4 regions of the Roseibium sp. SCP15 genome follow, and region 3 is predicted to be linked to each of the others. Evidence: riboswitches for the same ligand, from Rfam matches in the RefSeq annotation. Region 3 holds a riboswitch; each other region holds the start of a gene.

The links. Region 3 has a riboswitch for thiamine pyrophosphate ahead of ABLO27_RS16225 (hydroxyethylthiazole kinase). Riboswitches for the same ligand answer to the same signal wherever they lie in the genome.
Region 1: another riboswitch for thiamine pyrophosphate. It lies ahead of thiC (phosphomethylpyrimidine synthase ThiC); the one in region 3 lies ahead of ABLO27_RS16225 (hydroxyethylthiazole kinase).
Region 2: another riboswitch for thiamine pyrophosphate. It lies ahead of thiO (glycine oxidase ThiO); the one in region 3 lies ahead of ABLO27_RS16225 (hydroxyethylthiazole kinase).
Region 4: another riboswitch for thiamine pyrophosphate. It lies ahead of thiB (thiamine ABC transporter substrate binding subunit); the one in region 3 lies ahead of ABLO27_RS16225 (hydroxyethylthiazole kinase).

The regions. Positions count from the first base shown of each region.
Region 1 covers NZ_JBDZYI010000001.1:809,747-817,418, reverse strand. Annotated here, with positions in the region: gene ABLO27_RS03770 (YceI family protein) at 1-386, shown strand, start outside; gene ABLO27_RS03765 (fumarate hydratase) at 532-2,169, shown strand; TPP riboswitch at 2,290-2,410, shown strand; gene thiC (phosphomethylpyrimidine synthase ThiC) at 2,503-4,299, shown strand; gene ABLO27_RS03755 (L,D-transpeptidase) at 4,705-5,298, shown strand; gene ABLO27_RS03750 (TetR/AcrR family transcriptional regulator) at 5,406-5,972, opposite strand; gene ABLO27_RS03745 (nuclear transport factor 2 family protein) at 6,423-6,893, shown strand; gene ABLO27_RS03740 (pyridoxamine 5'-phosphate oxidase family protein) at 6,910-7,533, shown strand; gene ABLO27_RS03735 (DNA helicase) at 7,638-7,672, opposite strand, start outside.
Region 2 covers NZ_JBDZYI010000001.1:743,924-751,595, forward strand. Annotated here, with positions in the region: gene ABLO27_RS03400 (DUF6030 family protein) at 1-504, shown strand, start outside; gene ABLO27_RS03405 (pirin family protein) at 473-1,408, opposite strand; gene ABLO27_RS03410 (DNA topology modulation protein FlaR) at 1,553-2,077, shown strand; TPP riboswitch at 2,139-2,264, shown strand; gene thiO (glycine oxidase ThiO) at 2,397-3,374, shown strand; gene thiS (sulfur carrier protein ThiS) at 3,358-3,555, shown strand; gene ABLO27_RS03425 (thiazole synthase) at 3,561-4,334, shown strand; gene ABLO27_RS03430 (thiamine phosphate synthase) at 4,331-4,936, shown strand; gene ABLO27_RS03435 (LysR family transcriptional regulator) at 5,027-5,908, opposite strand; gene ABLO27_RS03440 (CoA-acylating methylmalonate-semialdehyde dehydrogenase) at 6,211-7,672, shown strand, end outside.
Region 3 covers NZ_JBDZYI010000003.1:508,443-516,114, forward strand. Annotated here, with positions in the region: gene ABLO27_RS16210 (OmpP1/FadL family transporter) at 1-378, opposite strand, end outside; gene ABLO27_RS16215 (TRAP transporter substrate-binding protein) at 995-2,107, opposite strand; gene thiD (bifunctional hydroxymethylpyrimidine kinase/phosphomethylpyrimidine kinase) at 2,109-2,915, opposite strand; gene ABLO27_RS16225 (hydroxyethylthiazole kinase) at 2,948-3,721, opposite strand; TPP riboswitch at 3,790-3,900, opposite strand; gene ABLO27_RS16230 (Lrp/AsnC ligand binding domain-containing protein) at 4,037-4,273, shown strand; gene ABLO27_RS16235 (hypothetical protein) at 4,321-4,731, shown strand; gene ABLO27_RS16240 (DMT family transporter) at 4,797-5,798, opposite strand; gene sbmA (peptide antibiotic transporter SbmA) at 6,177-7,190, shown strand; gene ABLO27_RS16250 (xanthine dehydrogenase family protein molybdopterin-binding subunit) at 7,317-7,672, opposite strand, start outside.
Region 4 covers NZ_JBDZYI010000002.1:427,272-434,943, forward strand. Annotated here, with positions in the region: gene ABLO27_RS09350 (sigma-54 dependent transcriptional regulator) at 1-458, shown strand, start outside; gene ABLO27_RS09355 (hypothetical protein) at 567-1,142, shown strand; gene ABLO27_RS09360 (HD domain-containing protein) at 1,265-1,864, opposite strand; gene ABLO27_RS09365 (LysR family transcriptional regulator) at 1,958-2,806, shown strand; gene groES (co-chaperone GroES) at 3,049-3,336, shown strand; gene groL (chaperonin GroEL) at 3,392-5,035, shown strand; gene ABLO27_RS09380 (hypothetical protein) at 5,304-5,690, opposite strand; TPP riboswitch at 5,869-5,976, shown strand; gene thiB (thiamine ABC transporter substrate binding subunit) at 6,009-6,989, shown strand; gene ABLO27_RS09390 (thiamine/thiamine pyrophosphate ABC transporter permease ThiP) at 6,965-7,672, shown strand, end outside.

The DNA of each region.
Region 1 (7,672 bases), on a different contig from region 3:
TCGATTTTGACCCGAACGCACCGGAAGCTGCGAAAATTTCCGCCGAAATCAATCCGGCGAGCGCAGCCACCGGCAACCCGCAGTTTGACGGCACGTTGCCAGGCAAGGAATGGTTCGACGTCGACGGGTTCCCGGCTGCGGAATTCAAGGCAGACAGCGTTTCGCTGGTCGAAGGAAACAGCTACCGTGCCAGCGGCACCGTAACCATCAAGGGCGTTGCCCATCCTGTCGATCTGGATTTCACCCTGCAGATTGACGGCGACACGGCAAAGGCCGAAGGCAAGGCTACCCTCAACCGACTGGACTATCAGCTCGGCGCAGGTGTGGGCACTGATACAGTGGGCGATATCGTGACCGTCACCCTGGATCTGACCGCCACGCGGTAATCCGGCAAACCTGGGGTCCGACCAATTGGGCAGGCCACGGCACTTGGCGTCCGTGGCCTTTTTGCCGTATGAGAACACCACTCATTGCTCCAGCGTAGCCGGTTCGCACTCGGATCGGCAGAAGCCAGATCAGGAAAGCTGTCCCATGAACGCTCCCGTCACCCCTCCCGACTATCAGCACAGCGCTCTTTTCCCGCAAAGCCAAGACGAAACGCCGTATCGCAAGCTGACATCCGACCATGTCAAAACTGCAGAATTCAACGGTGAAGAAGTCCTGATGGTGGAACCGGAGGGATTGCGCCTGCTTGCCGAGGAAGCCTTCAAGGACATCAATCACTATCTGCGCCCGGGCCATCTGGAGCAGCTGAAGAAGATTCTGGACGATCCGGAAGCAACCGAAAACGACAAGTTTGTCGCGTTCGACCTTCTAAAGAACGCCAATATCGCCTCGCATGGCGTTCTGCCGATGTGTCAGGACACCGGCACCGCCATCATCATGGGCAAGAAAGGCCGCCGTGTCTGGACCGATGGTTCGGATGATGCGGCGCTCGGCCAAGGTGCCCGCGATGCGTATTTCAAGAAGAACCTTCGGTATTCACAGCTCGCGCCGCTTTCCATGTTCGAGGAAAAGAACACCAAGAACAACATGCCGGCACAGATCGAGCTCTATGCGGAAGGTGAAGACGCCTACAAGTTTCTTTTCATGGCAAAGGGTGGTGGTTCCGCCAACAAGACCTTCCTTTTCCAGGGAACGCCGTCGCTGCTCACTCATGACCGGCTGGTTGAGTTCCTGAAGGAAAAGATCCTGACCCTCGGCACGGCGGCCTGCCCGCCTTATCACCTGGCCATCGTGGTTGGCGGCACATCGGCGGAGCTGAACCTGAAGACCGCCAAACTTGCATCCGCACGTTATCTGGACAACCTGCCAGCCGAAGGCTCCGAACTCGGTCATGCGTTCCGCGACACGCAGCTTGAGCAGGAGATACACAAACTGACACAGGCAACCGGCGTCGGCGCCCAGTTCGGCGGCAAGTACTTCTGTCACGATGTGCGTGTCATTCGCTTGCCACGCCACGGAGCCTCGCTGCCGATCGGCCTTGCCGTTTCCTGTTCCGCTGACCGCCAAGCCGTCGGCAAGATCACCAAGGACGGTATCTTCCTGGAACAGCTTGAGATGCATCCGGAAAAGTACCTTCCGGAAGTTACCGACGATCACCTTTCCGACAATGTGGTGAAAATCGACCTGACACGGCCGATGCCGGAAATCCTTGGAGAGCTCTCCAAACATCCGATCAAGACGCGTCTGTCATTGTCCGGTCCACTCATCGTGGCGCGCGACCTTGCGCACTCCAAGCTGCGCGACAGGCTGGAGGCCGGAGAGCCCCTGCCCGACTACATCAAGGACCATCCGGTTTATTACGCGGGCCCGGCCAAGACCCCGGAAGGCATGCCGTCCGGCTCCTTCGGGCCGACAACGGCAGGGCGAATGGATGCTTATGTCGATCAGTTCCAGGCGGCCGGTGGCTCCATGGTCATGCTGGCCAAAGGCAATCGCTCGGCGCAGGTCCGCCGAGCCTGTCAGGCTCATGGCGGCTTCTACCTCGGCTCCATCGGCGGCCCGGCCGCCCGTCTTGCCCAGGACTGCATCAAGAAAGTCGAAGTGGTCGAATTCGAGGAACTCGGCATGGAAGCCGTCTGGCGGATCGAGGTCGAGGACTTCCCGGCCTTCATCGTGGTCGATGACAAGGGCAACGACTTCTTCAAGGAACTCAACCTGAGCTGAGATCCGCCAAATTCCGCAAGACACGCAGGCAGCCATCCGGCTGCCTGTTTTTTTGCCGCGGCTGGACTCATGGATCGCCGCATCAGGTGATTGACAGAATCGTTCTTCAGCCAATACGCTCCGGCCTTGCAGGGGAGCCCCGCTAAGGGGGCTGAGAGGTGGACATCGCGCAAGCGGAGTGAAGCGACCCTTTGAACCTGACCCAGGTGATACTGGCGTAGGAAGCATTCAGAGCGGGCCGCTATTCGGTCGACCTTTCATGGTCAACAGCTCCCCTTTCCTGCAAAAGCATGACGACGGGTCTTTCTGAGCAAACAAAGCTAGGAGAGAACCTTGACCACTCCCTCAGTTGACATCACGACCGGCAGCCTGCCGGCCTCCCGGAAGGTTTACGTTTCCGGACAATTTCATTCGGACATCCGTGTTCCAATGCGTGAGATCGGCCTGCACCCGACGGCCGGAGAACCACCGGTTACAGTGTACGACACGTCTGGCCCCTACACCGATCCGGAGGCAACCATCGATATTGCAGCCGGCCTTGCCAGGACGCGGCGTAACTGGATTTTGCAGCGTGGTGATGTCGAGGAATATGACGGACGCACCATACAACCGGCCGATAACGGCTTCGTATCGGCTGAAAGGCTCGTGCCAGAGTTTCCGGATACACCACGTCCCTTGCGCGCAAAGGACGGCCGCCCGGTCACCCAGCTCGCTTATGCCCGCGCCGGGATCGTAACTCCGGAAATGGAATACATTGCCATCAGGGAAAATCAGAAACGCAAGGCGACGACCGAACGGGACGGAAACGATTGGGGCGCACACATTCCCGATCTGGTCACGCCGGAATTTGTGCGTGACGAAGTTGCTGCCGGTCGTGCGATCATTCCGGCAAACATCAATCACCCGGAAAGCGAGCCGATGATCATCGGCCGGAATTTTCTGGTGAAGGTCAACGCCAACATGGGCACGTCCGCCGTCACTTCCTCCATGGCGGAAGAAGTCGACAAGATGGTGTGGGCGATCCGCTGGGGTGCGGATACCGTGATGGACCTTTCAACGGGAAGAAACATTCACAACACCCGCGAATGGATCATTCGCAATTCACCGGTTCCGATCGGCACCGTCCCGATCTACCAAGCGCTTGAAAAAGTCGGTGGTATCGCCGAGGACCTCACCTGGGAAATCTTCCGTGACACGCTCATTGAACAGGCAGAGCAAGGTGTCGATTATTTCACGATCCACGCAGGCGTACGGCTTCACATGGTGCCGATGACGGCTAACCGGGTGACCGGAATTGTCAGCCGTGGCGGCTCGATCATGGCCAAGTGGTGCCTGCATCACCACAGGGAAAGCTTTCTCTACGAGCATTTCGCCGAGATCTGCGACATCTGCCGCGCCTACGACGTCTCTTTCAGTCTCGGCGACGGCCTTCGCCCAGGTTCCATCGCCGACGCAAATGACGAAGCGCAGTTTGCCGAACTCGAAACCCTGGGTGAACTCACCAGGATCGCCTGGGACAAAGACTGTCAGGTCATGATTGAAGGACCTGGACATGTCGCCATGCACAAGATCAAGGAGAACATGGACAAGCAGCTGGAGTGCTGCCACGAGGCACCGTTCTATACGCTTGGACCGCTCACCACGGACATCGCACCGGGCTACGATCACATTACCTCCGGCATCGGCGCGGCAATGATCGGTTGGTTCGGTTGCGCCATGCTTTGTTACGTCACTCCCAAGGAACATCTGGGTCTGCCTGACCGCGATGATGTCAAAACAGGAGTGATCACATACAAGATCGCGGCACACGCGGCTGATCTTGCCAAAGGTCTTCCCGGCGCTCAGGCACGCGATGATGCGCTTTCACGCGCTCGGTTCGAATTCCGTTGGGAAGATCAGTTCAACCTGTCACTGGACCCGGACACAGCCCGGGACTTTCACGATCAGACATTGCCGAAAGAAGCTCACAAGGTGGCGCATTTCTGCTCCATGTGCGGGCCGAAGTTCTGCTCGATGCGGATCAGCCACGACATTCGCGCGGAAGCCCAGAAAACGGGAATGGCTGAAATGGCAATGAAGTATCGCGAGGGTGGTGATCTCTACATGCCGGTCACCGAACAGGACACCTGAATGAGGCAATTGCCGGGGGCTGGCGTCTTCAGTCTCCGGCAGTCACATTCCGAGAATCACTCCGGCCGCGTATGTTCGAAAGGCCCCATGCACGTTACCGTGCCTATTTTTCTGAAGAGAATTTCAAAAAATCCGCTGACAGGTTCAAAAATCAACAGTCAGCCAGAACATTGGCATAAATATCAGCATCTTTGACGAGATTTGTCAGGACAACAGACCGATCGAGCATAATTTCGTTGCAATTTCAGCAGATTTGATCGACCTCAAGCGAACTCACATCAACGTGAGATTCCTTTCACGCCCATTTTGGGTCATGATTGTTAACAGTGCGGCAAGGACATTCTCCTAACGTAACCTTCGATTTGAAGCGCGCCATTTGTGGGCTGGGCGCTGATGGGGGAAAAGATGAAGACTTTTTTATATGCAATGATTGCTGTTATGGCCGGAGCGCTGTTGCTTCCTGCTAATGCTTCCGCGCGGGCCGGTTTCTTCGACCACAGCACGAACACCTGGGTAACGCCCAAGTATCATCCGGGTGGCAAGTCACCGATCAAGCGGAAAAAGGTTCGCTACAGCGGCCCCTACAAGCCGGGTACGATCGTGGTCAACACATCCGAGCGTCGCCTCTACCACGTTCTGCCGGGCGGAAAAGCGATGAAATACGGCGTCGGTGTCGGCAAGGACGGTTTCCAATGGGCCGGAACGCATCGCATTACCCGCAAGGCGGAATGGCCAAGCTGGACACCTCCTGCACAGATGCGTGCCCGTGAGCGCAGGAAGGGCCGTATTCTTCCTGCCTACATGCCGGGTGGTCCGCGTAACCCGATGGGAGCCCGCGCGCTCTATATTGGTTCTACCCTGTACCGCATTCACGGCACGATCGAACCCTGGACGATCGGTTCGGAAGTTTCTTCCGGCTGCATTCGCCTTGCCAACGAAGACATCATTCATCTTTATGAGAATGTTTCCGTCGGCTCGAAGATCATCGTCACGCGTTGATTTGAAATCTCATAATACAAAAGCCGGGCAATTTGGCCCGGCTTTTTTTATGCGTTCTGCAATGTCCGACAGGAGTGCGGCGTAGTCTGAATTGCGCTGTCGTCGTGTCAGCTTCCAAGCTGCGCAGCGATCAAAACCTCAGCTGCCAGCCTTGCGGCTCCCGCCGGGTCCGGATCAAACCCCATGTGGGCTGCGACGATCGCCCCCTCTTTCAAAAGAAGCAGCTGACGCGCAAGCAAATCCGGATCGGTGGCCCCGGCCTCCTCAGCCATTTCCTGAAAAGCCGATTTAAGCAGTCTCTTATGCTCGGCCGACTGAACATAGACAGGATGTTGCGGATCCTGAAACTCCGCTGATGCCTTGATAAACATGCAGCCTTTAAAGGAAGGCTCTGCAAACCACTCTTTCAAAATATCAAAAACCGCCAGAAGGCGTTGACGCGGTGGCAGCGCAGCATCATCCAGCTTGCGGAAGAACCAGTTCCGAAAGGTTTCATCACGGTAACGCAATACAGCCAGGATCAGATCATCCTTGGTCCTGAAGTGTTTGAACATGGTGGTCTTCGAGATGCCGGTTTCGGCCACGAGTGCATCCATGCCCGTGGCGTGAAAGCCATCGCGATAAAAAATCACCAGTGCCTTCCGGACCAGTTCGTCTCGTTTGCTTGGGCGCATGAAACCTCTTTCTGTACTGATCTGTAACTAATAGTTCTCTTCTTCTCTTTCAAGTCTTTTTGAACATAGCGAATGTTTGCATTCTCTCCAGTTTTGCATTTTCCAAGTCAACACTCTGTTATTCCTCATATTTCAAACAAACCCGTCTATCTAACTTCACTGGCATGACAAACTTGCCGAGGACAAAATTGCCTCTTGAAAATATGAACTGATCGGTACATATACGATTCATAGCTGAACAGAACAGTACAGTTACTCTGTTCCAATCAGGAGGTTCACGATGTTTTCCGTCAGACCAGCCTTTCCGCGCAGCTTTTATGTGTTTGGCGCCGCGCTAACTGCCTTGCTGCTTGTGATGAGCACGTTTCAAAACAGTTCGGTCGAGGTGAGCTTGGCGGAGAGCATGACCCTTCCACCGCCCCCGCAAGTCCTCGCACTGGATCTCAATCAATGACTGAACAACGCCCGCCTCTCCCGCCGTTCACGGAAGAAACCGCCCGCCAGAAAGTACGCGCCGCAGAAGACGGCTGGAACAGCCGCAACCCGGAAAAGGTATCCCTCGCCTATACGCCCGATACCGTCTGGCGGAACCGATCCGAATTTCCGGTAGGGCGCGACCAGGTGATCGCGTTTCTCACCCGCAAATGGCAGAGGGAGTTCGAATACCGGCTGATCAAGGAACTCTGGACATTTGCCGACAACCGCATCGCGGTCCGCTTCGCGTATGAATGGCATGACAGCGAAGGCCAGTGGCACCGTTCCTACGGCAATGAAAACTGGGAATTCGCTTCAAACGGACTGATGCAGCGTCGCTTTGCCAGCATCAACGACCTGGCGATTGACGCAGCAGACCGAAAAATGCTGTGGCCCCAGGGCCCTCGTCCGGCAGATCACCCGGGCTTGAGCGATCTCGGCCTTTAGGCGGAAGGAGAATGAAATGGCCCGCGCCTTTTCGGAAATTGCCTTCACTCAAAGTGTTCGCAATCGACAAGAGGAACTTGGTTCACGTGGCGATTACGCATCTCTGGATAGCCCGGGTGTCGACCCGGGCGACCATCTGACGGAGATAGAGGCCAGGTTTATTCAGGCTCGTGACGGCTTCTACCAGGCAACGGTTTCCGAAACAGGCTGGCCCTACGTACAATTTCGCGGCGGCCCTGTGGGCTTTCTGAAGGTCCTTGATGCAACGACATTGGCTTACGGGGATTTTCGCGGAAACCGGCAATATATCAGTTCAGGCAATCTTTCGGACAATGACCGTGTGTCGATCATTCTTATGGATTACCCGAACCGAACCCGGTTGAAGATCTGGGCGAGAGCCCAACAGGTTCCGATCAAGGACGACCCGGATCTCGCCGCGGCAGTCGCATTGCAGGGGTACCGTGCACTTCCTGAACGTGTTGTCGTTCTGTCAGTCGAGGCATTCGACTGGAATTGTCCGCAGCACATTCCGCAACGCTTTACGCTTTCGGAGCTTGCGCCTGACCTGACAGCATTGCGAAATCGCATTCGCGAGCTTGAAGAGGAAAATGCGGAACTCAAGGCGTTTTTGAAATCCTGAGAGATTTGATGGGACGGCCTTGCCCCGCCCCATCTGACCTTGGTACTCCAGTTGACGGGTTACATTTACCGGTCACCCACTCTTTCGTGCGTGATCATTCCGGTTCAGTTCGCAACAAGAGCCATTTGCCCTTCGTGCA
Region 2 (7,672 bases), on a different contig from region 3:
GGGTGGATCAAGGCGCCATTTCAAAGAGGGCGATGGCAATGTGCGTCTGATCTGGTGCCACTCACGACACCAAGCGTCGATTTTGGTTCAACCACACTGTTTTTCCTCCTTCGTGGACCATCTGAGGAGAAGATCGACTATCTGCGTCTCAAGCTCGCGGTCGAAGACGCGCGCCAGAAGGAAATTGGTCAGGAAGCGGTCTGGCTGGTGATTGATGCGCTCGCCGCCAGATATGGCTGGACGGTTCCCGATAGCTTTCGGCAGGCAATTGCAGACTTCAGGCAGCTTGAAACGACGTACCGAGGTGTCCAGCTGTCGGTTGCACCGGAAGACCCAAACCTGACCGGAGACCCTTTGGCAAACCAGCGCCTGAACATCATCCTGAACTTCGGCGAACCGGACCTTATCCGGCCCGCCGACCGTTTTGAGGTTGCGCCGCCATTGGAAAGTGGTTGGAGCAATATGGGCGATCCTAAGGACCGGGACGGTCAGGCAGCGGAATGAACTCCGTTTCATCACCCGGTACCGTATCGAAGCGACCCTGACGCCAATCCTCCTTGGCCTGTTTGATGCGCTCCTTCGAGGAAGATACGAAATTCCACCAGATGTAACGCCTTCCGTCCATCGGTTCACCGCCCAGGACGACGAACCGTGCCGGAGCATGCGACTGGTTTTCGATCACCAGATGGTCACCCGGCTTGAAGACAAGCAACTGCGCCGGATCGAAAGCCTGTCCGGCAATCGAGATCTGTCCGGAGATGGTGTAAAGGCCACGTTCTTCCCAGCCGGCATCAAGAGGGATCTTCGCCCCGGGTTCCAACGAAATATCGGCGTAGAACATTTCCGAAGCGGTTTTCACCGGCGCTTTGTGGCCGTAAAGATCTCCGGCAATCAGCTTCACTGAAGCGCCTTTATCCGCAAACTCTGGTTGCTGTTCGGTTCCAAAGTGCTGGAAAGTCGGATCGCCTTCTTCCAGATGCTTCGGCAAGGCAACCCAGCTTTGCAGGCCAAACAGTTGCCGTGCCTCCTGCTTGCGCTCCGGGCGTTCCCGCTCCGAGTGAACAATACCTTTGCCTGCGCTCATCCAGTTCAGCGCACCTGGCGAGATTGCGATTTCCGTTCCAAGACTGTCCCGGTGATACATTTCGCCCTCAAACAGATAAGTCACCGTTGCGAGGCCGATGTGAGGATGTGGCCGAACATCGACACCTCCACCAACAAGAAGCTCCGCTGGTCCCATCTGATCGAAGAAGATGAACGGGCCGATCATGCGCCGTCGCGGTGACGGCAGAGCGCGGCGGACATGGAAACCGCCCAGGTCCGATGTCCGGGGAACGATGATCGTATCAATCGGATCGCAACTTGCAGCATTGCCCGGGATAGGGTCAGGGGTGTTCAGCCAGCTCATCTGCCTCTCCTTGCAGTCAAAAGCGCGTCTTCCGGATAGATAGGGTCGCAGGTTCGTAAGTGTCCATTGAACAGTCTGTTTCCATCTTTTCTTTCAATCAGAAGGGCGTATAACTGCGGGCCCTCAATCGCCAAAAGGTGTTTCATGAAACGCGTGATGATCGTCGGTGGCCCCGGCTCGGGCAAAAGCACGCTTGCGCACCAGCTTGGTGAGCGGACGGGCTTGCCTGTCTACAACATGGACCACATTCACTGGCTGCCGGGTTGGGTGGAAAGACCGAGACAGGAAAAGGATTCACTTACGCATCAGGTTCACATGAAGAGCGATTGGATCTTCGAAGGTGGCCATTCGAGCACTTACGCTGAAAGGGTTGACCGGGCGGACACCTTCATCTGGTTGGATGTGCCGGTCTGGTTGCGGATTTTTCGAGTTCTCAAACGCTCAATTCAATACTACGGCCAGAACCGACCCGATCTACCAGAAGGGTGTCCGGAGCGTTTCAACGGCCAAACCGTTGAGTTCGTTCATTTTATTTGGCGCACCCGGCACAGCGCACGTGCCAAGCTGCTGCGGATCTACACAGCTCCTCCGCCGCATTTGACTGTTCTGAAGTTTTCCAGTCTCAAGGAGACACGTGCTTTTCTGGATGGCTTGACGACGGAAACCTGAACACAGGGACCGGACACACGCTGAGATACCTTGACAGAAGGCGCATCCCACCGGCACAAACAGGGCTCACCCGGGGTGTCCCGTCATGGGGCTGAGATGCTGCAGGGTGCGGTTATACGCACAGCGCAGGGACCCGAAGAACCTGATCCAGGTCATGCTGGCGAAGGGATGGTGGCCCTGATGAAGCGCGAGGACCGACTGGCCGGCGCATATCGTCAAGCGCATCCCCGACAGCCTGATGTACAAGAATGCAAGGCCCTTCGCCGGTCTTGCTGGAGTGAAACGTCGTGCAAGGTGTCTCAGACGCAGGTGCGAGGATATGAGGGTCCTGATCCGAGGGGCAGGAGTTGCCGGCCTGTCGCTGGCATTCGAACTTCGCAAACGGGGTGCCGAAGTCACCTTGTTTGAGGTCGGGGAAAACTTGTCCGGCAGCGCTTCCTGGCTCGCAGGCGGCATGCTGGCGCCGTGGTGCGAGCGTGAAAATGCCGAGGAAGACGTTCTCGTTTACGGAAAAAGCTCGGTCGACTGGTGGGCGAATGCGTTGCCTGGCACGGTTTCACATCACGGAACGCTGGTGGTTGCCCCACCTCGTGACACCGCGGAACTCAATCGCTTTGCAGGGCGAACAGGTGGCTATGAGTGGCTGGACGGGGGTGGGATAACCGCACTTGAGCCTGACCTTGAGAGGAGATTTTCCAAAGGTCTGTTCTTCCCGAAAGAAGCTCACCTTGATCCACGCAGGGCTCTGGTCGAGCTTGAAGAAACAGTTTCCAGATTGGGCGTCAGAACAATATTCGGGTCAGAAGAGCCAAGTGTGGACGCGGACTTTGTCGCCAACTGCATTGGGATGGCGTCAAAGGAAAAGAACCTCAGGGCGGTACGCGGAGAAATGCTGATCCTGCACGCGCCCGAGGTCACGTTGTCCAGGCCGGTTCGAATGCTCCATCCACGCATCCCGGTCTATGTCGTCCCCCGGGAAAATAATCACTTCATGGTCGGGGCGACAATGATCGAGAGCGCCGACGACGGCCCGGTCAGCGTTCGCTCCACCATGGAGCTGCTGAACGCTGCCTACAGCCTTCATCCTGCTTTCGCTGAAGCCAAGATCATTGAGACAGGCGTTGGCGTTCGCCCGGCGTATGCCGATAATCTGCCGCGCATCAGCTTTGACGGCCGGGTTCTGAGCCTGAATGGCTTCTACCGGCACGGTTTCCTGCTGGCGCCACACTTTGCGGCGCAGGCAGCCGAAACCCTGTTCCAATCCTCCAAGGAGATAACCCTTGAAACTCATCATTAATGGCGAAGAGCAGGAGGTGACCAGTTCGACCCTCTCGGGGCTTCTGGATGAACTGGCCTACGAACACGATTTTCTCGCAACTGCACGCAACAGCGAGCTAGTTTCGGCTGAAGAGCGTGCCGGCTGCGAGCTTCTTGAAGGGGATCGGATCGAGATCCTGTCTCCCATGCAGGGAGGGTGAGGGCCATGCTTGAATTTTACGGCGAAGAGATTTCTTCCCGCTTGCTTCTGGGAACAGCGCAATATCCGTCTCCGAAGATCCTGTCAGATGCCGCAAAGCGATCTGGTGCTGAAATACTGACTGTCTCCCTTCGCCGCGAAGCTGCGGGAACCGGTGCTGGCGGCAAGTTCTGGGATCTGATCCGCGAGCTGAATGTGCGCGTGCTTCCCAACACTGCCGGGTGTCATTCTGTAAAAGAGGCCGTGACCACAGCAAAGATGGCACGGGAGCTGTTCGGAACAGATTGGATCAAACTGGAGGTAATTGGCCACCATGACAGCTTGCAACCGGATGTATTTGGTTTGGTGGAGGCTGCAGGAATTCTAAGCGAAGACGGTTTCAAGGTTTTTCCTTACACCACGGATGACATCGTTGTCGGTGAAAGGCTGCTGGAAGCAGGATGCCAGGTGTTGATGCCCTGGTGTGCACCGATCGGGTCTGCACGCGGGCCAGTCAATCCGGATGCACTTAGAGCCTATCGAGCTCATTTCCCAGGCATTCCGCTTGTTGTTGATGCAGGCCTTGGTCGCCCGTCTCACGCTGCCCAGGTCATGGAATTCGGATTTGATGCGGCTCTCTTGAATACAGCCGTCGCAAAGGCCGGTGATCCTGTTGCCATGGCGGAAGCTTTTTCAAAGGCGGTCGAGGCGGGGTATCAGGCCTTCGAAGCACAGCCACTGGAGCCGCGTGACATGGCCGTTCCCTCAACTCCCGTAATTGGCATGGCAGTATTTGAATGAAACTCGACCCGTTTTATCTGATCGTGGATAGTTCCGAGTGGATCGGTCGGCTGATCCCACTTGGCGTCAAGTTGGTGCAATTGCGCATCAAGGACAAACCGGAAGCGTTGCTCCGTAAGGAAATCGCAGCATCAAAGACAATCTGCCAAGAGCACGGTTGCCAATTGATCATCAACGATTACTGGCAGCTCGCCATTGATGAGGGCTGCGACTTTGTCCATCTCGGCCAGGAAGATCTGGCGGAGGCTGACGTTGGCGCCATCAGAAACGCGGGGATGCGCCTGGGTGTTTCAACACATGACGGCGAAGAACTGGATACAGCGCTCTCAGTTGACCCGGACTACGTGGCGCTGGGCCCGGTTTATCCGACCATTTTGAAGAAGATGAAATGGGCGCCGCAGGGCATCGAAAAGATCGGCAGGTGGAAGCAGCAGATTGGTGGTTTGCCGCTTGTGGCGATCGGTGGACTTAATCCTGAACGTCTTGAGGGCGTGTTCGAGAACGGCGCGGACAGTGCTGCCGTCGTGACGGACATCACCTTGAATCCGGATCCCGAGGCAAGGACACAAGAGTGGATTTCAGTTACGCAGAAGTGGCGTTAGAGAAACCAATCCGCTTGTATTTCTCACGAACTGAACGGCTTGATCAGGACAATCCGTGTGCAGGAAATCTTCGAGACAAAAAATGCGTTCCTAGCCGAAAATGATTTTATCGCGCGCGACTTGATCGCGGAGAAAGTCTTGTACGGCAGCGACGTGGCGCAAGGGGCGGGAGCTTTCATGGGTGACCATCCAGTAGGCCCGCCGGAGTTTGATGTCTGGCAAAACTTCAACCAATGCACTGTCTCCGCGCGCGATAAAATCGTGCAAGATGCCGATGCCTGCACCTGCGCGAACGGCTTCGGTCTGTCCAAGCGCAGAAGCGATCTCAAACCGGGCTGACCAGTTCTTTGTAAAGTCCGCGCTGTAGTTCAGGGAAGGGGAGTAGAGCAGGTCCTCAACGTAATCGATAAGATCGTGCGCGTTTAGGTCGCTGGGTGACTGTGGGGTTCCGTGTTCCTTGAGGTAATCCTTGGAAGCATAAAGACCAAGGGCATAGTCAACGAGTTTTCCTGCAACCAGGCGGCCCGTTTCCGGGCGGTCGATGGTAACGGCAATGTCGGCCTCTCTTCTTGAGAGTGAGAACGATCTGGGCACCGGAACCAGCTGCACCTTGAGACCCGGATGTTTTTCCGAGAGCTTGCCGAGCCGGGGAGCGAGATAGGCAACACCGAACCCGTCCGGCGCACCGATACGAACAGTGCCGGAAATTTCCGGCGTGTCGCCACCAAGGTCAGCTTCGGCGGCAACCGCTTCGGCCTCCATTCTTTCCGCGCGATCGAAGAACCGCGTCCCGGCCGCGGTCAGGAGACAGCCTGATGTCGATCGGTCGAACAGCCGGACGCCCAGGCTTTCTTCAAGTGCAGTCAGGCGACGCGCAACTGTTGCATGGTTCAGTCCGAGCCTCCGCGCGGCCGCAAGGATCTGTCCCGTGCGCGCGATGCTCAGGAAGATGCGGATATCATCCCAGTTCATTTCCATTCACTTCCCATGTTACTTTCCCGGCGGTCGAAGGGATCACCCGGTCACACTTGTCATTGCTTTTTGGCGGGCGAAGCTTCGCTAACAGGCACTTTCTTGGCATGGACCGCCGGATTGCATCCGGCAGTGACTTGAAATCTTGAACTCATTCAAATGCCATAACTATAAAAAATGCACAACAGATGCGGAAAACTGGATCTTGTATATTGCAAAAATAAAAGCGACAAAGATCCGGACGATAAGACGGGTCATGCGGCAGCAGGCTGACAGGCCCTGACATCACGGGAGATACTCAGATGCAGAAGATCGGTCATTTTATTAATGGCAAGCACGTCGAAGGCACCTCTGGTCGCTATGCCGACGTTTACAATCCGGCCACTGGCGAAATCCAGGCTCAGGTCGCACTTGCCAGCCAGGCTGAAATGGATGCAGCCATCGCCAACGCGGTTGAGGTACAGCCTGCCTGGGCAGCGACCAACCCGCAGCGCCGCGCCCGCGTGATGATGAAGTTTGTTGAGCTTCTCAACCGTGACATGGACAAGCTGGCCGAAGCGCTTTCCCGCGAGCACGGCAAAACCCTGCCGGACGCGAAGGGCGACGTGATCCGTGGTCTGGAAGTCGCTGAATTCTGCATCGGTGCACCGCACATGCTGAAAGGCGAGTTCACCGAAGGCGCAGGCCCGGGTATCGACATGTACTCCATGCGTCAGCCGCTTGGTGTTGTTGCCGGCATCACACCGTTCAACTTCCCGGCCATGATCCCGATGTGGAAGTTCTGTCCGGCAATCGCCTGCGGTAACGCCTTCATCCTGAAGCCGTCCGAGCGCGACCCGTCCGTGCCGATCATGCTCGCGGAGCTGATGATCGAAGCCGGTCTTCCTGCAGGTGTCCTGAACGTCGTGAACGGCGACAAGAGCGCGGTGGATGCAATCTGCGACGATGAAGCCATCCAGGCTGTCGGGTTCGTCGGTTCCACCCCGATCGCGCAATACGTCTATTCCCGTGCAACGGCTAACGGCAAACGCGCTCAGTGTTTCGGTGGTGCCAAGAACCACATGATCATCATGCCGGACGCCGACATGGACCAGGCTGCAAACGCTCTGATTGGTGCCGGTTACGGCGCAGCCGGCGAGCGCTGCATGGCTGTATCCGTTGCGGTTCCGGTTGGCGAAAGCACGGCAAATGCCCTGATTGAAAAGCTGGCTCCGAAAGTCGAGGCCCTGAAGATCGGACCTTACACTGCCGGCGATGATGTCGACTTCGGCCCGTTGGTCACCAAGGAAGCACTTGCGCGCGTCAAAGGTCTTGTCGACCAGGGCGTCAAGGAAGGTGCGAACCTCGTTGTCGATGGCCGCGATTTCTCCATGCAGGGTTATGAAAACGGCTACTTCATGGGTGGTTGCCTGTTCGACAACGTCACCAAGGACATGGATATCTACAAGACCGAAATCTTCGGTCCGGTTCTTTCCGTTGTTCGCGCCGAAACCTACGAGGAAGCTCTCGATCTGCCGCTGAGCCATGAATACGGCAACGGCACAGCGATTTTCACCCGTGACGGTGACACCGCACGTGACTTCGCGTCCCGTATCAACATTGGCATGGTTGGCATCAACGTGCCGATCCCGGTGCCGCTCGCATACCACACTTTCGGCGGTTGGAAGAAGTCCGGCTTCGGCGATCTGAACCAGCATGGTCCCGACGGGTTCAAGTTCTACACCCGCACCAAGACCGTGACCTCCCGTTGGCCGTCCGGTCTGA
Region 3 (7,672 bases):
AAGCTGGTCATTCAACCGATACGCCGCATAGGAAGCCGGTATCCAGGCATCACTGGCAATATCGCCACTTCCCGCGGTCGAACCGGGTATCGTGAATCCATTGCCTGAGAATGTTCCGTCGATGTCGGAGTAAGGCAGGATTATCGAATTGTGCGCTTCCACCGTCAGGCCTTCTCCTGCGCCCATCAGAGAAGCCGGGTTCCAGAACATCGAGGAAATTGAGTCGCTCGTTGTCCCGTATCCCGCGAAAGACATTCCTTGATAGTAGGCGCTTTGCTCACGAAGCGCGAAGCCGCCTGCATGCGCAGCACTCGCAACCATGGATAGCGCGATTGCCGAAGTCGTTATTAGAAGTGTTTTATTCTTGGCCCAGACCATGCGTTTTCTCCCGTCCCCCTCCCACCGGAGGAATCATGAACTCTGGCAACAGGATTTCCGAAGAACGCCTCCTATTTCAACTCTCTCAAAAACTAAAACTGCTTGATCAATTCATATGCTGCAACGCAAAATATTATGTAAAACTCACGGCTCTTCAGAATTCATCTCGCCAAAACCCAAAAAAACCTCGCGTTCCAGTGCTGTTTGCCACCAACTCGACTCACTCCGACTCATTTGCCCAAAAAATAGGCAGTCGACTCGTGAGTTTCCGTTTACGTAATTAATTCCTGCAACGTTGCGGCTTTGCCACACGTTTCCTAAGGGAATGTGGACATATTGTGAGACAAATCCGGGCGATTCATAGGCATTTCAGACAATCCCGAGAATAAGGCTGTCACTGGATCCAAGGCGCTATATCAATGCTTTAAATTATACTTAAAGACGATTGACCTGCCCAGGCACTGATCTTCCGGAGCTTTGGGTGCCGCTTCGCGGCACCGTCTGCGTACTTGTTGGCAGCGTTTCGGGATTTACGTCAGCGGCGGCTTGTCAGAGACTTGAATAGACCAATCGCGTTGAGCGGATGCCGCGGCGGTCTACACCGCGGCAGGCAAAGTCAGCTGCTGCCGTCACGGGCAGCCATGAAGCGTCGCATGGCAACGTCGCTCCATGGCGCCAAGCGCCGTCTGGCTGCCATGTGGCTTTCATAAATCCGTTTGCTGAGCTGATCGCGCTCGCCCGTTTCGGCCAGTACGATAGCTGCTGTTTCGCGCAACGCACTCAGCACTTCGTCCGGATAAGGTTTGACGGTCACACCATCTTCTTCCTGAAGAAGCTGGAGGCTGCCGGCATTTTGCCAATCGCTCTCCGCCAGGGCTCGTCCGTTTTCTGCCCTGCAGGCTTCCAGCACAATCGCCCGCAGCTCTTCCGGCAAGCTATCAAGCGCAACCTGATTGAAAATCGCTTCGCCGGTCCCGTTCGGTTCGTGGAAACCAGGTGAATAGTAAGATTTGGCAACCTTGTGGAAGCCCATCGCGCGGTCCGACCACGGCCCCAGAAATTCCGTCGCGTCCAGAACACCACTTTGAAGTGCCTGGAACAATTCGCCGGGTGGCAGGCTGACAGGAGTTGCCCCAAGCCGCCGCATGACCTCACCGCCAAGTCCCGGCATACGGATCTTCAGGCCCTTCAGGTCATCAAGGCCATTGATGTCCTTCTTGTACCACCCGCCCATCTGAACGCCGGTGTTCCCCGCCATTACGGGCTTCAGGCCAAAAGGGGCGTAGAGCTCATCCCAGAGAGCCTGGCCGCCCCCCTGTTCGATCCAGGCGATGTGTTCATGCGGCAACAAGCCGAAAGGAATGGCGGTGAAATAGACCGATGCTGGAATTTTGCCCTGCCAGAAAAAGGACGCAGTGTGCGCCATCTGAGCCGTGCCGGCCGCGACCGCGTCGAATACACCGAGTGCAGGCACCAGTTCTCCAGCCGAATAAAGCCGTATCCGGAAACGGCCAGCGGTCATTCTGGCCACCTGATCGACAATCCGCTGTGCTGTGACACCCGGTCCAGGCAGGTTCTTGGGCCAAGATGTCACCATTTTCCACTCGACTGTCGCCTTTTCCTCCGCGATCGCCGGAGCAGCCAGTGCGGCGCCCCCCGCTGCGACTGAGCCCCCAAGTAACGCCCGACGGGTGACGGGATTTTTTGACAGGCAAGACTTGTCTGACATGTCACATGCTCCAGAAGCGGTAAAAATGATGAACAGGGCCGTGGCCGGCACCAATCTCGAGCTGGTCAGCCGCCGAAATGGCAGCATGGATATAGGCCTTGGCCGCTCTCATTGCGCTTTCCAGATCGCTGCCTTTGGCGAGTTCGGCTGCGATTGCCGACGAAAGCGTACATCCGGTACCATGGGTGTTGTTTGTCTGGATGCGCTCTGCATGCAACCAGATGGCATTGCCGGCCGCATCGAAAAACAGATCCGCACTCTCTTCACCGGTTCCATGCCCTCCCTTGAGCAGAACCGACTTGCAACCGAGCCTCAGAAGATCCTCTGCTTGTGAGAGCATCTCCGTTTCATTGGCCGCAACCTCCGTTTCGAGCATCCTGGCGGCTTCATGCAGGTTTGGCGTTATGACATCGGCGAGCGGCACGAGAACGGAAATCAGGCTGGACACGGCACTGTCGGCCAGCAACGGATCACCGGACGCTGCCACCATCACCGGATCCAGCACCACCGGGCCAGTTGTGTGTGCCTCCAGTCCGCCTGCAACCGCCTCGATTATCTCGACGCTGGAGAGCATACCGATCTTGGTGGCATTGACGTTCAGGTCCGAATAGACCGCATCCATCTGGGCACGTACGAAAGCGGGCGGGACATCTTGAATGGCACTCACACCAAGAGTGTTTTGCGCCGTGAGAGCGGTCAGCACACTGGCACCGTAAACACCATTTGCCGAAAACGACTTGAGATCAGCCTGTATTCCGGCCCCGCCGCCGGAATCGGATCCTGCTATGGTCACCGCGATGGCGGTCATGTGTCTCTCCATTTTTGAATGAGAAAAGGAACTCAGGCCGTTTTCAGCCGCATTTCGATATCGTTCGCCGTGATGGAATAAAGGGCATCGAGCAGTTCCGGCACCAGACTTCCCGGCCCTCCGGCACGACTTGCGGCCAGTTCTCCGGCGATATTGAAGACCGACAGCCCGCACGCCGCGGCCAGGGCGGTGTCTGCCTCTACACAGGCAAAGGCAGCAAGCACGGCTCCACCGGCGCACCCTGTCGCCGTTACGCGCGCCATCAGAGGATGACCGTTGCGCAGGCGGAAATCTTCTCCCAGGCTCTCGATCTTGTCCTCAACTCCCGTCACCGCCAGCACGGTGCCAGCTGAAATCACGGCATCGGCTTCGGACCTTTGCGGAAAAAGGGCAACCATTTCCGCTTCGTTCAGGCGCAACAGGTCCGGCTGGAAGGCCATCAGCTCCCTTGCAAACGCGCAACGCACTCCAGACCGGTTCACGAACACCGGGTCGATACTGACAGGGCGCCCTGCTGCCTTCGCCGCCTTGATGGCGACCGGAATGGCTTCCCGACGGCTTTCATCCAGCGTACCGAGATTGATGAGCAGAGCATCCGCGCTTTCGGCGAAACCTGCGACTTCGTCCTTGGCGATGGTCATGGAAGGCACGGCGCCAAGCGCCAGCAAAGTGTTGGCCGTAAAGGTTTGTGCAACGGCATTGGTGATCGCGTGGATGCGCGGTGACTTCTGCCGCACCCTCATCAACAGGTCAAAGACAGTTTCCGGCGAAAGGTTCTGTGTGGAAGCTGCAACGGTCAGGTTCATGCGTCTCCTCCGAGTGGCTCCGGCTGCAAACCGGAAGTTTGATCAGGAGAGAGAGCTGTGAATGCCCTGGCAATCTGCATCTCAAATCCCTCCGCCGGCATCACCCGGATCAGGTTCAAGGAGTTGGCCGTACGCCTCTCAGCCCGATCCAGGATCGCCGGGCACCCCCATGAGATAACAGCACTGCTACCAAGGCGAACCCGTCATTGCAAGACCGTGCGATGGTCGCAGGCTGCATCAACGATTGACTGCGGACAACAGATAGGCGATGTCCTTGGGCACCATTCCGCAACGATTTCATTTCCGGAGCATCGCATGACCCCGTTTTTCGTTATGATCAAATGCCAGTTGGGCAAGACCTATCAGGTTGCCAACGCGATCGCCGACGCGGAAATTGCCTCGGAAGTCTATTCCACCAGTGGCGACTACGACCTTCTGGTGAAGTTCTACGTCGATAACGACGCCGATATCGGCCACTTCGTAAACGAGAAGGTTCACCCGATCGACGGCATTCAGGACACCAAGACGATCATTACCTTTAAGGCTTTCTGATTTTTCGCCTGACGCATTCTCCTGATCTGGAGACAATGGAGGCCATCATGCATTTTTTGAAAATTTCAGCCCTGGTCATGGGCTTGGGCACATTTTCCCTTGCCTCGGCTCCGCCGGCAAGCGCACAAGGCATGCCGCCCGAGCAGATCAAGCAGATACTGGATGTGACCAAGGCAAGCTGGGTTTCCTTTCGTGACTGGGAAGGCCAGCAGCTGATCTACTTCACCCATCTGGAAGCCTGGAAATGCGGGATCGACTATGTCTTTTACGGACTGAATGATGGCCCTCTGGACCAGATGTGGGAACTGGACGCATGCGATCCGGACAACCCCAACGCGGTTCTGAAGGAAAAGCCCTATATCGAACTGCCCGCAGGCTCGACGAATTCCATCAGCGTACAGCTGGTCTTTCCCGACGGCTCCAAGAGCGCCGTCGAGACATTCCACTACAAACCGTAGAAGAACCGCTGGGCTCCTCCCTGGCCTGTCCTAACTGAAGAAGCCGTTACGGATGTTCTCTACGGTCATGATTTCGATGGCGAAGACGCGCGGCGCGCCTTGGTGCGGTCGAGACCGAGCCGGTGTTCGCGGTAGATGACGAACACTCCCGCGGCGATCACGATCAGGGCTCCGATCACCACTTCCGGGACAGGAATTTCGGAAAACACCAGCCAGCCCACCAGGATCGCCCACAGCATGTTGACGTAGTCAAACGGGGCGATGGTGGAAGCGTCGGCAAACCGGTAGCTCTGTGTCAGAAGGATCTGGCCGACACCACCTGCAAGTCCGATCAGAACCAGCAGGCCTGCCGTTGAGAGATCCGGGACCACCCAGCTGTGTCCCGGAAGGACATATCCGAGCGGCAGGGTAAGCAGCGAAAGCACCGTGGAGGCGCCGGCAAACCAGGTCACGATCGTTGACGTGCGCTCGGTTTCGCACAATTTGCGAACGGTGATCATGGCAAGGGCAGCGAACCCGGCCCCCAACGCCCCCGCCAGTGCGCCGAGTGTTGCAGTGCTGTCCAGCTGGCCCTCACCCAAATGCGGCGACAGAACCACCAGAATGCCCAGGAACCCTACCCCAACGGCGCTCCAGCGATAAATTCTGACCTGTTCGCCAAGCAGAAAGAACGCCAGCACGACCACAATCAGCGGCGTCGCAAAGCCGATGGCCGTCGCGTCCGGTAGCGGCAGCAAATAAAGCGCGGTGAATGAGCAGACCATGGCTGAAAGACCGACGGTCGCCCGTGTCAGGTGTCCCTTTGGGTTGCGGGTCTTGAAGGCCAAACCGAGCTCTCCACGCAGAGCAACCATGAGAAGAACTGGAAACAGACCGAAGAAGTTACGTGCAAACACCAGCTGCCCGATCGGTACGGTCTCCGCGGCGATCTTGAGCGCAGTGGCCATGACGAAGAACGTGATCGTCGAGGCCAGCTTCAAGGAGATGCCGAGAAGTGGAGCCTGACGGGTCATGCCCGAAGGCACGGCGGGACCGGCAAAACGGGATTTGAGGCTGGTGAACGCCATGAATGTCATCCGGGGCCGGCGCAAAAACGTAACTCCCCTGACGCGCCGGTCCGAAGGATCGAGAGGAGCCACTGAAAGACCACCCGTAGCTGAAAATCACAGCTGAACAATGCGAGGTCCATACCGAAATAGGTGTGGAGTTGGGCGGGAATTTGATTGGTTGGAGCCGCCAGTATCATGCCAAGTGCAGAATATTGCAATTGATCGCGGCGCAGTTTTGCCGTTTTTTGCTTGCAATGCACCTCTGCGGGAAAGCATGAGTGAAGACGACAGGGTCCTAAAATCTCTTCACAACTGCCTCAATACCCCTCGGTATTCTCCCTCAAGTGCACTAGCTACTTAATACTTGGAAAACTCCGATTCGAGAGACTGCTTGCAATGTTCCGTTCATATTTTTTAAGCCGCCGCTGGTTCCTTTGGGCCTGGGTGGGTTCTGCGCTGATCCTGGGTGTGACCTGGTTCAAGGTTCAACAGACCGTAAGGATCAACGAATGGTACGGTGTCTTTTACGATCTGATCCAAAAAGCGCTTCAGACGCCCGGTAGTGTAGAAGCAACAGACTACTGGCGAGGCATTCTGGACTTTGCGGAAATCGCCACGGTCCTCATCACCGTTGCCGTTTTGCTGGAATTTTTTATCAAGCATTTCATCTTCCGTTGGCGCACCGCCATGAACAATTATTACATGTCGCACTGGCACGCCGTCCGCCACATCGAGGGTGCTTCCCAGCGTGTTCAGGAAGACACCATGCGTTTCGCTCGGATCATGGAAAGCCTGGGCGTGTCATTCATGCGTTCAATCATGACGCTTGTTGCCTTCCTTCCGATCCTCTGGCAGCTCTCTCAGCATGTCACCGAGCTTCCCTTGCTCGGCAAGGTCGACGGTTCACTGGTGTTTGCCGCTCTCATTTCGGCAGCTTTCGGAACGGTGCTCCTGGCAATGGTCGGCATCAAGCTGCCTGGGTTGGAGTTTCAGAACCAGAAGGTCGAGGCAGCGTACCGCAAAGAGCTTGTCTATGGTGAAGACCATCCTGAACGCGCCGATCCTCACTCTGCAAATGCTCTCTTTAACGACGTTAGACGCAATTACTTCCGGCTCTTTTTCCATTACCTCTACTTTGATGTTGCGCGCTGGGTCTACCTGCAAGGAGCCGTGCTTATCCCCCTGATCGTACTTGCACCAACCATCCTTAGCGGTGCAATCACCTACGGAATTCTGACCCGCATCAGCTCTGCATTCAGCCAGGTCGAGAACTCATTCCAGTTCCTGGTGAATTCATGGGGAACGATCATTGAGCTGATGTCGGTGTACAAGCGTCTTCGCGCCTTTGAGGAACATATCTGGGAATATGAGCGCAATGGCGGTGAACCACGCCCCATGCCTGCGGAATAGGGTCTTCCACTCCCCGGCCGGTGCGAGCGGTGGGAGGCCCGATTGGGTTTCTCAAAAGCTGAGACCAAAAAAGGCGCTTGATCAGGCGCCTTTTCCATATCGTAGCTACAGCAGTTGATCAGTCATCTACTTTGCTGACTGGATTGCCTCCCAAACCCGCAGAGGCGTTGCCGGCATATCGACTATTTCGGTTACGCCAGCCCCGTCCTTCAGTGCATGCTGGATAGCGTTCATCACCGAAGCACAGCCACCGATCGTACCGGCTTCTCCCGCACCCTTGATGCCCATGGCGTTTGTGGTGGACGGCACGTTCCGGGTCTCGAAATGGATATCCGGCAAATCGGCTGCCCGGATCATTCGGTAATCGAGCAGTGACGCGGTGAGCAACTGGCCGTCTTCATCATAGACAGTGTGCTCGCACAGAGCCTGACTGAGCGCTGAAGCCGTCCCGCCGTGAACCTGCCCAGCAAGCAGAAGCGGGT
Region 4 (7,672 bases), on a different contig from region 3:
GCGAACGGCGTGACGACATCCTGCCGCTCGCACAAACGTTTCTCGATCGCTATGCGCGCGAAGAGCGTCGGGGTTTCAAAGGCTTCGATGCAGATGCCGAAGCCCGGATCCTCTCCTATTCCTGGCCCGGCAACGTCCGTCAGCTGGAAAACACGATCCGCCAGATTGTCGTGATGAATGACGGTGCCGCCGTCACCTATGACATGCTGCCGATGGTCATCCGGGATCAGAGTTCGCGCCCGAATGCGGTGATTGATCTGTCGCGGGAACGGTCCCGCATGGCGCCTCCCAGCCGTCCGTTCGGCGCAATCGAGCCCTTGTGGGCTCAGGAGCGTCGCATCATCGAAGATGCCCTCGACGCGTTTGATGGAAACATCGCCATGGCGGCCGCAGCTCTGGAAATCAGCCCTTCAACGATCTACCGGAAACGTCAATCCTGGTCGGCACGTAGCCTTTAACCGGCTAGCGTTTACCGCATTGCACACATTTTCTTGTCTATTGGGAAAAGTCGGTCTATATCGGCGAAATCGCTAAAAAACGACAAGATCAAAGGGCGTGCGGGGAAAATGACATTGCTGACCGGAAGACATGCACCTCGGCGGATCGCATCCGCCGTTCTCATTGCCTTGGGAACGATGGCGGGGACACTTTCAGCGCATGCCCAGTCCGAGACCAATTCGGCACCTTCCGAAGCATTTTCACAGGCGCAGACGGCTTACGACAAGGCATGGGATGCTTCCGGCCTGGCGTTTTCGGTGGCAACTTTCACGGAAAATGGCGGTGCCGCGTACGGACAGTATACTCCGCGTACCAATACTGTCTTCTCGAACGGCGAAACACTGTCGATCTATGCCGAACCGGTTGGCTACGGGTATCGCGAGAATGATGCCGATTTCGCCTTCGAACTCACCGCGAGCTACAAGCTGCTCAACAAGTCCGGTCAGGTGCTGGCCGAACAGGACAATTTCGCCGTTTTTTCCGGCAACGGCCGTTCAAAGCAGAGAGAGCTCGCTGCTGCCCTGACATTCCAGTTCAGCGGCTTGCCGGCTGGCCAATACCAGCTGGAAACCAACTTCACTGACGAAGTGAAGGAAACCCAAGCCGGTTTTACGCTTCCGTTTGAGATTGCCGAAGCGAACTAGAAGTTGCCTTTTGGGGCAACGGTTCCTGGAAGTGAAAACGTATTGCGGCTTCAAAAAGGCCCTGCACGACACTAAAGCCCGCTAACGCGGGCTTTTTCATTGCTCTGGTGTTTGTCGGGCTTTCAGGCGGTGGCCTCTTCTTCGGCCGTTTCCAAAAGTTCCAGATGTCCCTCTGTCCTGGACAGCACCCTTCGAAGCATCGGCTCGAAGAATTCCAGCGGCTTTGTGGGATAACCGGGATCAAAAGCCTTCTGGTCGTATTCGTGACAGAAGTACCTGCAGTCTTCCCAATAGGGACTGTCGCGGTATTTTTCCCGCGCATGACGGTCTCCGCCCAGAAAGTGATTGTAATAGTACCCCTGGAAAACACAGTGGTGCGTCAGTATCCAGTGGCACTTCTCGCTGACATACGGTTTCATCATCGCAGCGGCCAGTTCGCCATGATTGTAAGGCGACAGAATATCTCCGACATCATGCACCAGCGCCGCTACGACGATTTCTTCCTCGGCACCATCTTCATAGGCTCGGGTCGCAGCTTGCAGACTGTGCTGGTAGCGGTTGACCGGATAGGGTGTCCAATCCTCATCCAGCGAACGGATTGCATCCAGAATCCGGTCAGGCAAGGCCTCATTGTAGGCGTCCTCGTAATCCATGACCGCCAGGAAATCCTCCTTGCTCGCATTTTCGAAACTGGTCCAAGTCGGTTGATGTTTTGCGTCCATGTCTTCCTCCCGGTAAGGGCGGAAACATACCTGTCGCTTACTGGGTTGAAAAATGAATTGATTGCATCAGAGTGATGTGAAAAACCTTTCGGTATGCAGTTAGAAGCAATTGAAGCCTTTCTTGCGGTTTTGGAAACGGGTGGCTTTCATGCTGCCGCCCGCAAGCTTGGCGTCACCCAGACTACGGTCAGCGCACGGATTCGCTCGCTGGAAGATGCCGTCGGCAACCGGGTGTTTGAACGTGGCGCCAGCGGGACGGCTCTGTCCGAGTTTGGCCAGGAATTCCGTCCATTCGCCGAAGAAATGATCTCACTCTGGAAAATCGCCTCCACGGAACTTCCGGACCGGGTGTCGAACCGGATCTCCCTGAGGATCGGCGCGCAACTCAGTATCTGGGATCCGCTTCTTGTCGACCTTGCCATTCATCTGGAGAAAAACTTCGGCAAGCTGGTATTCGCGCTGAATTTCGATCACGTCGCTAATGTCAGTGAAGCGGTCGCAAGCCACCTGCTTGACGTTGCCCTTACCCATGAGAAGCCTACAGAGCAGAAGGTTTCCTTTCTCGAACTTCCTCCAGAGAGGCTGGTTTGCGTCGAGGCGCAGTGCAACGAGGCTTTGTCCGGCGAACCGCCTTTCATCAATCTGGACCTCGGGAAACAGTATCAGCGTCATGTCGATGCTGTGATTGATCCCTCTTTCAAGCAGAATCTTTTCCTGGGCAATTGCCTGATGGGCCTTCGCTATCTGCTGAAGCGCGGAGGGCGCGGCCTCTTTCCGCTTTTGCTTCTGGAAGACTACCTGGCAAGCGGTCAATTGCGACTGATCGGGAAAGACATCTATCCGCTGCCGTGCTATCTGGTTCACCGGCCAGAATCCCCGTCGGCAGATCAGCTGGCCGAGGTCGGATCCTGCCTTGCGGCCCTGAGAGCGAAAACCGGTTAAATTCGCCCTAACATCGCCGCATTTACCAAGCTCATGCAGGCTGGTGCCCGCAGACATTAAATTCTCCTCATAAAGCATTGACAACCAGAGCCTGGCTACATAAATCGATGGCGCTGTTAGCACTCGCCTTTGTGGAGTGCTAAGAAGCTGCGGGAGGGATCCCTCCCGTGCAAGTCAACCCATTTATCATGTCTCGCGCGCTGCCAATTGCGTGGGGCGCGCTCATGAGAGGAAACAGTCTTATGGCATTTCGTCCACTGCACGACCGTGTCGTAGTTCGCCGCGTCGGCTCTGAAGAGAAGACCGCCGGTGGCATCATCATTCCGGACACCGCGAAGGAAAAGCCGCAGGAAGGCGAGATCATCGCTGTCGGCACCGGCGCTCGCAAAGACAACGGCGAGATCGTAGCTCTCGACGTTAAGGCAGGCGACCGCGTCCTGTTCGGCAAGTGGTCCGGCACCGAAGTCAAAATCGACGGTGAAGACCTCCTGATCATGAAGGAATCCGACATCATGGGCGTGATCGCTTAATCACAGCGAACCGCTTCTGATCTCAATATCATTCCAATTTAAGTGAGACGACTACATGTCTGCTAAAGAAGTAAAATTCTCCTCCGACGCCCGTGAGCGCATGCTCAAAGGCGTGGACACCCTCGCAAATGCCGTCAAGGTAACCCTCGGCCCGAAAGGCCGTAACGTTGTTCTCGACAAGGCTTTCGGCGCACCGCGCATCACCAAAGACGGTGTTTCCGTTGCCAAGGAAATCGAACTGGAAGACAAGTTCGAAAACATGGGCGCACAGATGGTGCGTGAAGTGGCTTCCAAGACCAACGACATCGCTGGCGACGGCACCACCACTGCTACCGTTCTGGCTCAGGCTATCGTCAAGGAAGGCGCCAAGGCTGTTGCTGCCGGCATGAACCCGATGGACCTGAAGCGCGGCGTTGATCTTGCTGCTGCTGAAGCTGTCAAGTCTCTGGAAGCTGCTTCCAAGACCATCACCACTTCTGAAGAAGTTGCACAGGTCGGCACCATCTCCGCCAACGGCGACGTGCAGGTTGGCCAGGACATTGCCGAAGCAATGCAGAAAGTTGGCAACGAAGGCGTCATCACCGTCGAAGAAGCCAAGTCTCTGGAAACCGAGCTGGAAGTCGTCGAAGGCATGCAGTTCGACCGCGGCTACCTGTCTCCTTACTTCGTCACCAACGCTGACAAGATGCTGGCTGACCTGGAAAAGCCGTACATCCTGCTGCACGAGAAGAAACTCTCCAACCTGCAGGCCATGCTGCCGATCCTGGAAGCTGTTGTTCAGTCTTCCCGCCCGCTGCTCATCATCGCTGAAGATGTTGAAGGCGAAGCACTGGCAACTCTCGTTGTCAACAAGCTGCGCGGCGGCCTGAAAATTGCTGCTGTCAAGGCTCCGGGCTTCGGCGATCGTCGTAAGGCAATGCTCGAAGACATCGCTATCCTGACCGGTGGCACCGTGATCTCCGAAGACCTCGGCATCAAGCTGGAAAACGTGACCCTCGACATGCTCGGCACTGCCGAGAAAGTCGCGATCACCAAGGAAACCACCACCATCGTTGACGGTGCCGGTTCCAAGGAAGACATCGACGGCCGCGTTGGTCAGATCAAGGCGCAGATCGAAGAAACCACTTCCGATTACGACCGTGAGAAGCTCCAGGAGCGCCTGGCCAAGCTTGCTGGCGGTGTTGCAGTTATCCGCGTTGGCGGTGCAACCGAAATCGAAGTGAAAGAGAAAAAAGATCGCGTTGACGATGCTCTGAACGCAACCCGCGCTGCTGTTGAAGAAGGCATCGTATCGGGTGGCGGCACTGCTCTGCTGCGTGCGAAGAAAGCTGTCTCTGCTCTGTCTTCCGACAACTCCGACATTGAAGCCGGCATCAAGATCGTCCTGCGCGCTCTGGAAGCTCCGATCCGTCAGATTGTTGAAAACGCTGGTGTCGAAGGCTCCATCGTTGTCGGCAAGATCCAGGAAAACGACGACGACACCTTCGGCTTCAACGCTCAGACCGAAGAATTCGTCAACATGATCGAAGCTGGCATCATCGACCCGACCAAGGTTGTTCGTACTGCTCTGCAAGACGCAGCTTCCGTCGCCGGTCTCTTGATCACCACCGAAGCCATGGTTGCCGAGCTGCCGAAGAAAGACGCAGCACCGGCAATGCCGGGCGGCGACATGGGCGGCATGGGCGGCATGGGCTTCTAAGAAGCCCAAAGCTCACAAGCTTTATGGAAAGGGCGGCCCTCGGGTCGCCCTTTTTGTGTTTGTCGCCATCTGTTTAGCTCGCCTTGACTTGGGAAACAGAAGGCGACTTCGGCGACTAGGAAGTCCAGAACTCGAAGATAGGCGCACTAGGCAGTTTTCAGGCAGTTCCACTTACATGTCTTCGCTAGAAATCTGAGCCTCTGCGATACCAGTGAACAAAAACATGCCCGTGCAAAGTGGCTAGCACTCCGTATTTACCGAACTGCAATCACCATGAAATTCGAACACCAGAAACAAACATAATTATCAGACATGCGGTGACTGACAGAAAGCCAACCGAAATTGCTTCAACCCACTCGCGCAGCAAATTGTTTTCTTTGATCAATGAATCGTACCGGCCTGCAGAAAACCCCGTCATTGTCGGCTCTGATACCCAGCCCTCCAAAGAAAAACCAAAGTCTACTGGTGTGACTCCTGATTGTTCATGGCGAGTGCCTTGAGCGATTACCGGAATTTGTTTACGTGTGGTGTTTTCGAAAAAGAATACATTTCCCGCAGCATGGTGCGGAACATCAAAGATGTAACTGGTGTAAGAAAGGCTCAGCAGAATTGAAGCGATCAGAAGAAATCGGCTTCTGGATAATCCACTCTTCATATGCTCTCTCGGCGCTTCTCATTATTGAACAAATGCAACTTATTCAACGCTAGATAGCAGTGAGCCTCAAATCTTGCCACTGCGCAACCCTTGAGGACTCTTTTGTTCGTGCGCCTGAGTAATTGCCGATTAGAGCTAATCAAACCTGTTGTACTCGTTCTCATTTCCAGATAATCACGGCCTTACCTCGGGGTGCGTGAGGTTTTCGCGCTGAGATGCCATTCTGGCAAACCCGTTGAACCTGAACCGGCTAGAACCGGCGGAGGGAAAGGTAGCGGTTTCATCCATCCTTGCCCTCTCGCCGCAATGGAGGATGATATGAAACATCTGCTCTTTGCTGCGGGACTTTTGTGCGCAACATCGGCTGTTGCCGCCGATAAACCCCAGCTGACCGTCTACACCTATGACAGCTTCGTTTCCGACTGGGGGCCGGGCCCACAGGTCAAGGAAGCCTTTGAAGCCGTCTGCAATTGCGAGCTGAACCTTGTCGGCGTCGAGGACGGCGCTGCCCTTCTGTCCCGCATCCGGCTGGAGGGTGAAAACTCAGACGCAGACATCGTGCTTGGCCTGGACACCAATCTGATTGCCGCCACCAAGCAAACCGGTCTCTTCGCGCCTCATTCCATCAATGCGGAGTTTTCACTGCCGATCGAATGGAACGACGAAACCTTCGTGCCTTACGACTGGGGCTATTTCGCTTTCGTTCATAACAAGGACGCTGCTGTTCCCGGCAATTTCCGCGATCTGGCAGCAAGCGACACCAAGATCCTCATTCAGGACCCGCGCTCTTCAACTCCGGGGCTTGGCCTGCTGCTGTGGGTCAAGTCAGTTTATGGCGACGAGGCTCCGGAAATCTGGGAAGGTCTGTCGGACAATATCGTCACGGTCACCAAAGGCTGGTCAGAGGCTTACGGACTTTTTCTCGAAGGTGAAGCGGACATGGTGCTCAGCTACACCACTTCCCCCGCCTACCACCTGATTGCCGAAGACGATGCCAGCAAGGCTGCCGCCGCCTTTGACGAAGGTCACTACATGCAGGTCGAAGTTGCTGCAAAATTGGCAGGCACCGACCAACCGGAGCTCGCCGACCAGTTCCTGGAGTTCATGACTTCCGACACGTTCCAGTCGATCATTCCGACCACGAACTGGATGTATCCTGCGATCACTCCGGAGGGTGGACTGCCAAAGGGCTTCGAAACGCTGCACACTCCGGAAAAGTCCCTGCTCCTCGGAGCTGATGAAGCCGCCAAGATGCGGAAGGAAGCGTTGGCGGAATGGCTGGGCGCGCTCAGCCAGTAAATCCGTTCCCGGGGATCGCGGCGGCGGCTGTTGTCGCCGCGCTGATCCTGGGCACCTTGGCAGCAATCGCGCTGCGTGCGGAAGCCGGGCAAGGATTTGGCCCGGCTGACTGGGCAGCGCTGCGCTTCACGCTTACGCAGGCGGTGTTGTCCGCCCTGATCAGTGCCGGACTGGCGATCCCTGTTGCCCGCGCGCTGGCGAGACGGCGGTTCCCCGGCAGAAGTGTGCTGATCGCACTGCTGGGTGCCCCCTTCATCCTTCCCGTTATCGTAGCCATTATCGGTCTGCTCCAGGTTTTCGGGCGCGCAGGATGGATTTCTGACGCATTGGGCTTCTTCGGACTGCCACCGATCCGCATTTACGGATTGCACGGTGTTGTCCTGGCTCATGTCTTTTTCAACCTGCCTTTGGCCACGCGACTGATCCTTCAGGGGTGGCAGGAAATTCCCTCGGAACGGTTTCGACTGGCTGCGCAACTGGGGTGTCATGGCAGTTCAATGTTCAGGCTCATCGAGCTGCCAATGCTGGCGAGGATCCTGCCTGGCGTTCTGGCCGTGATTTTCGCTATCTGTCTGACCAGCTTTGCAGTTGCACTCACCCTGGGTGGCGGCCCCCGGGCCACGACGATCGAACTCGCGATCTATCAGGCATTCACCTATGACTTTGATCTGAGCCGGGCCGCG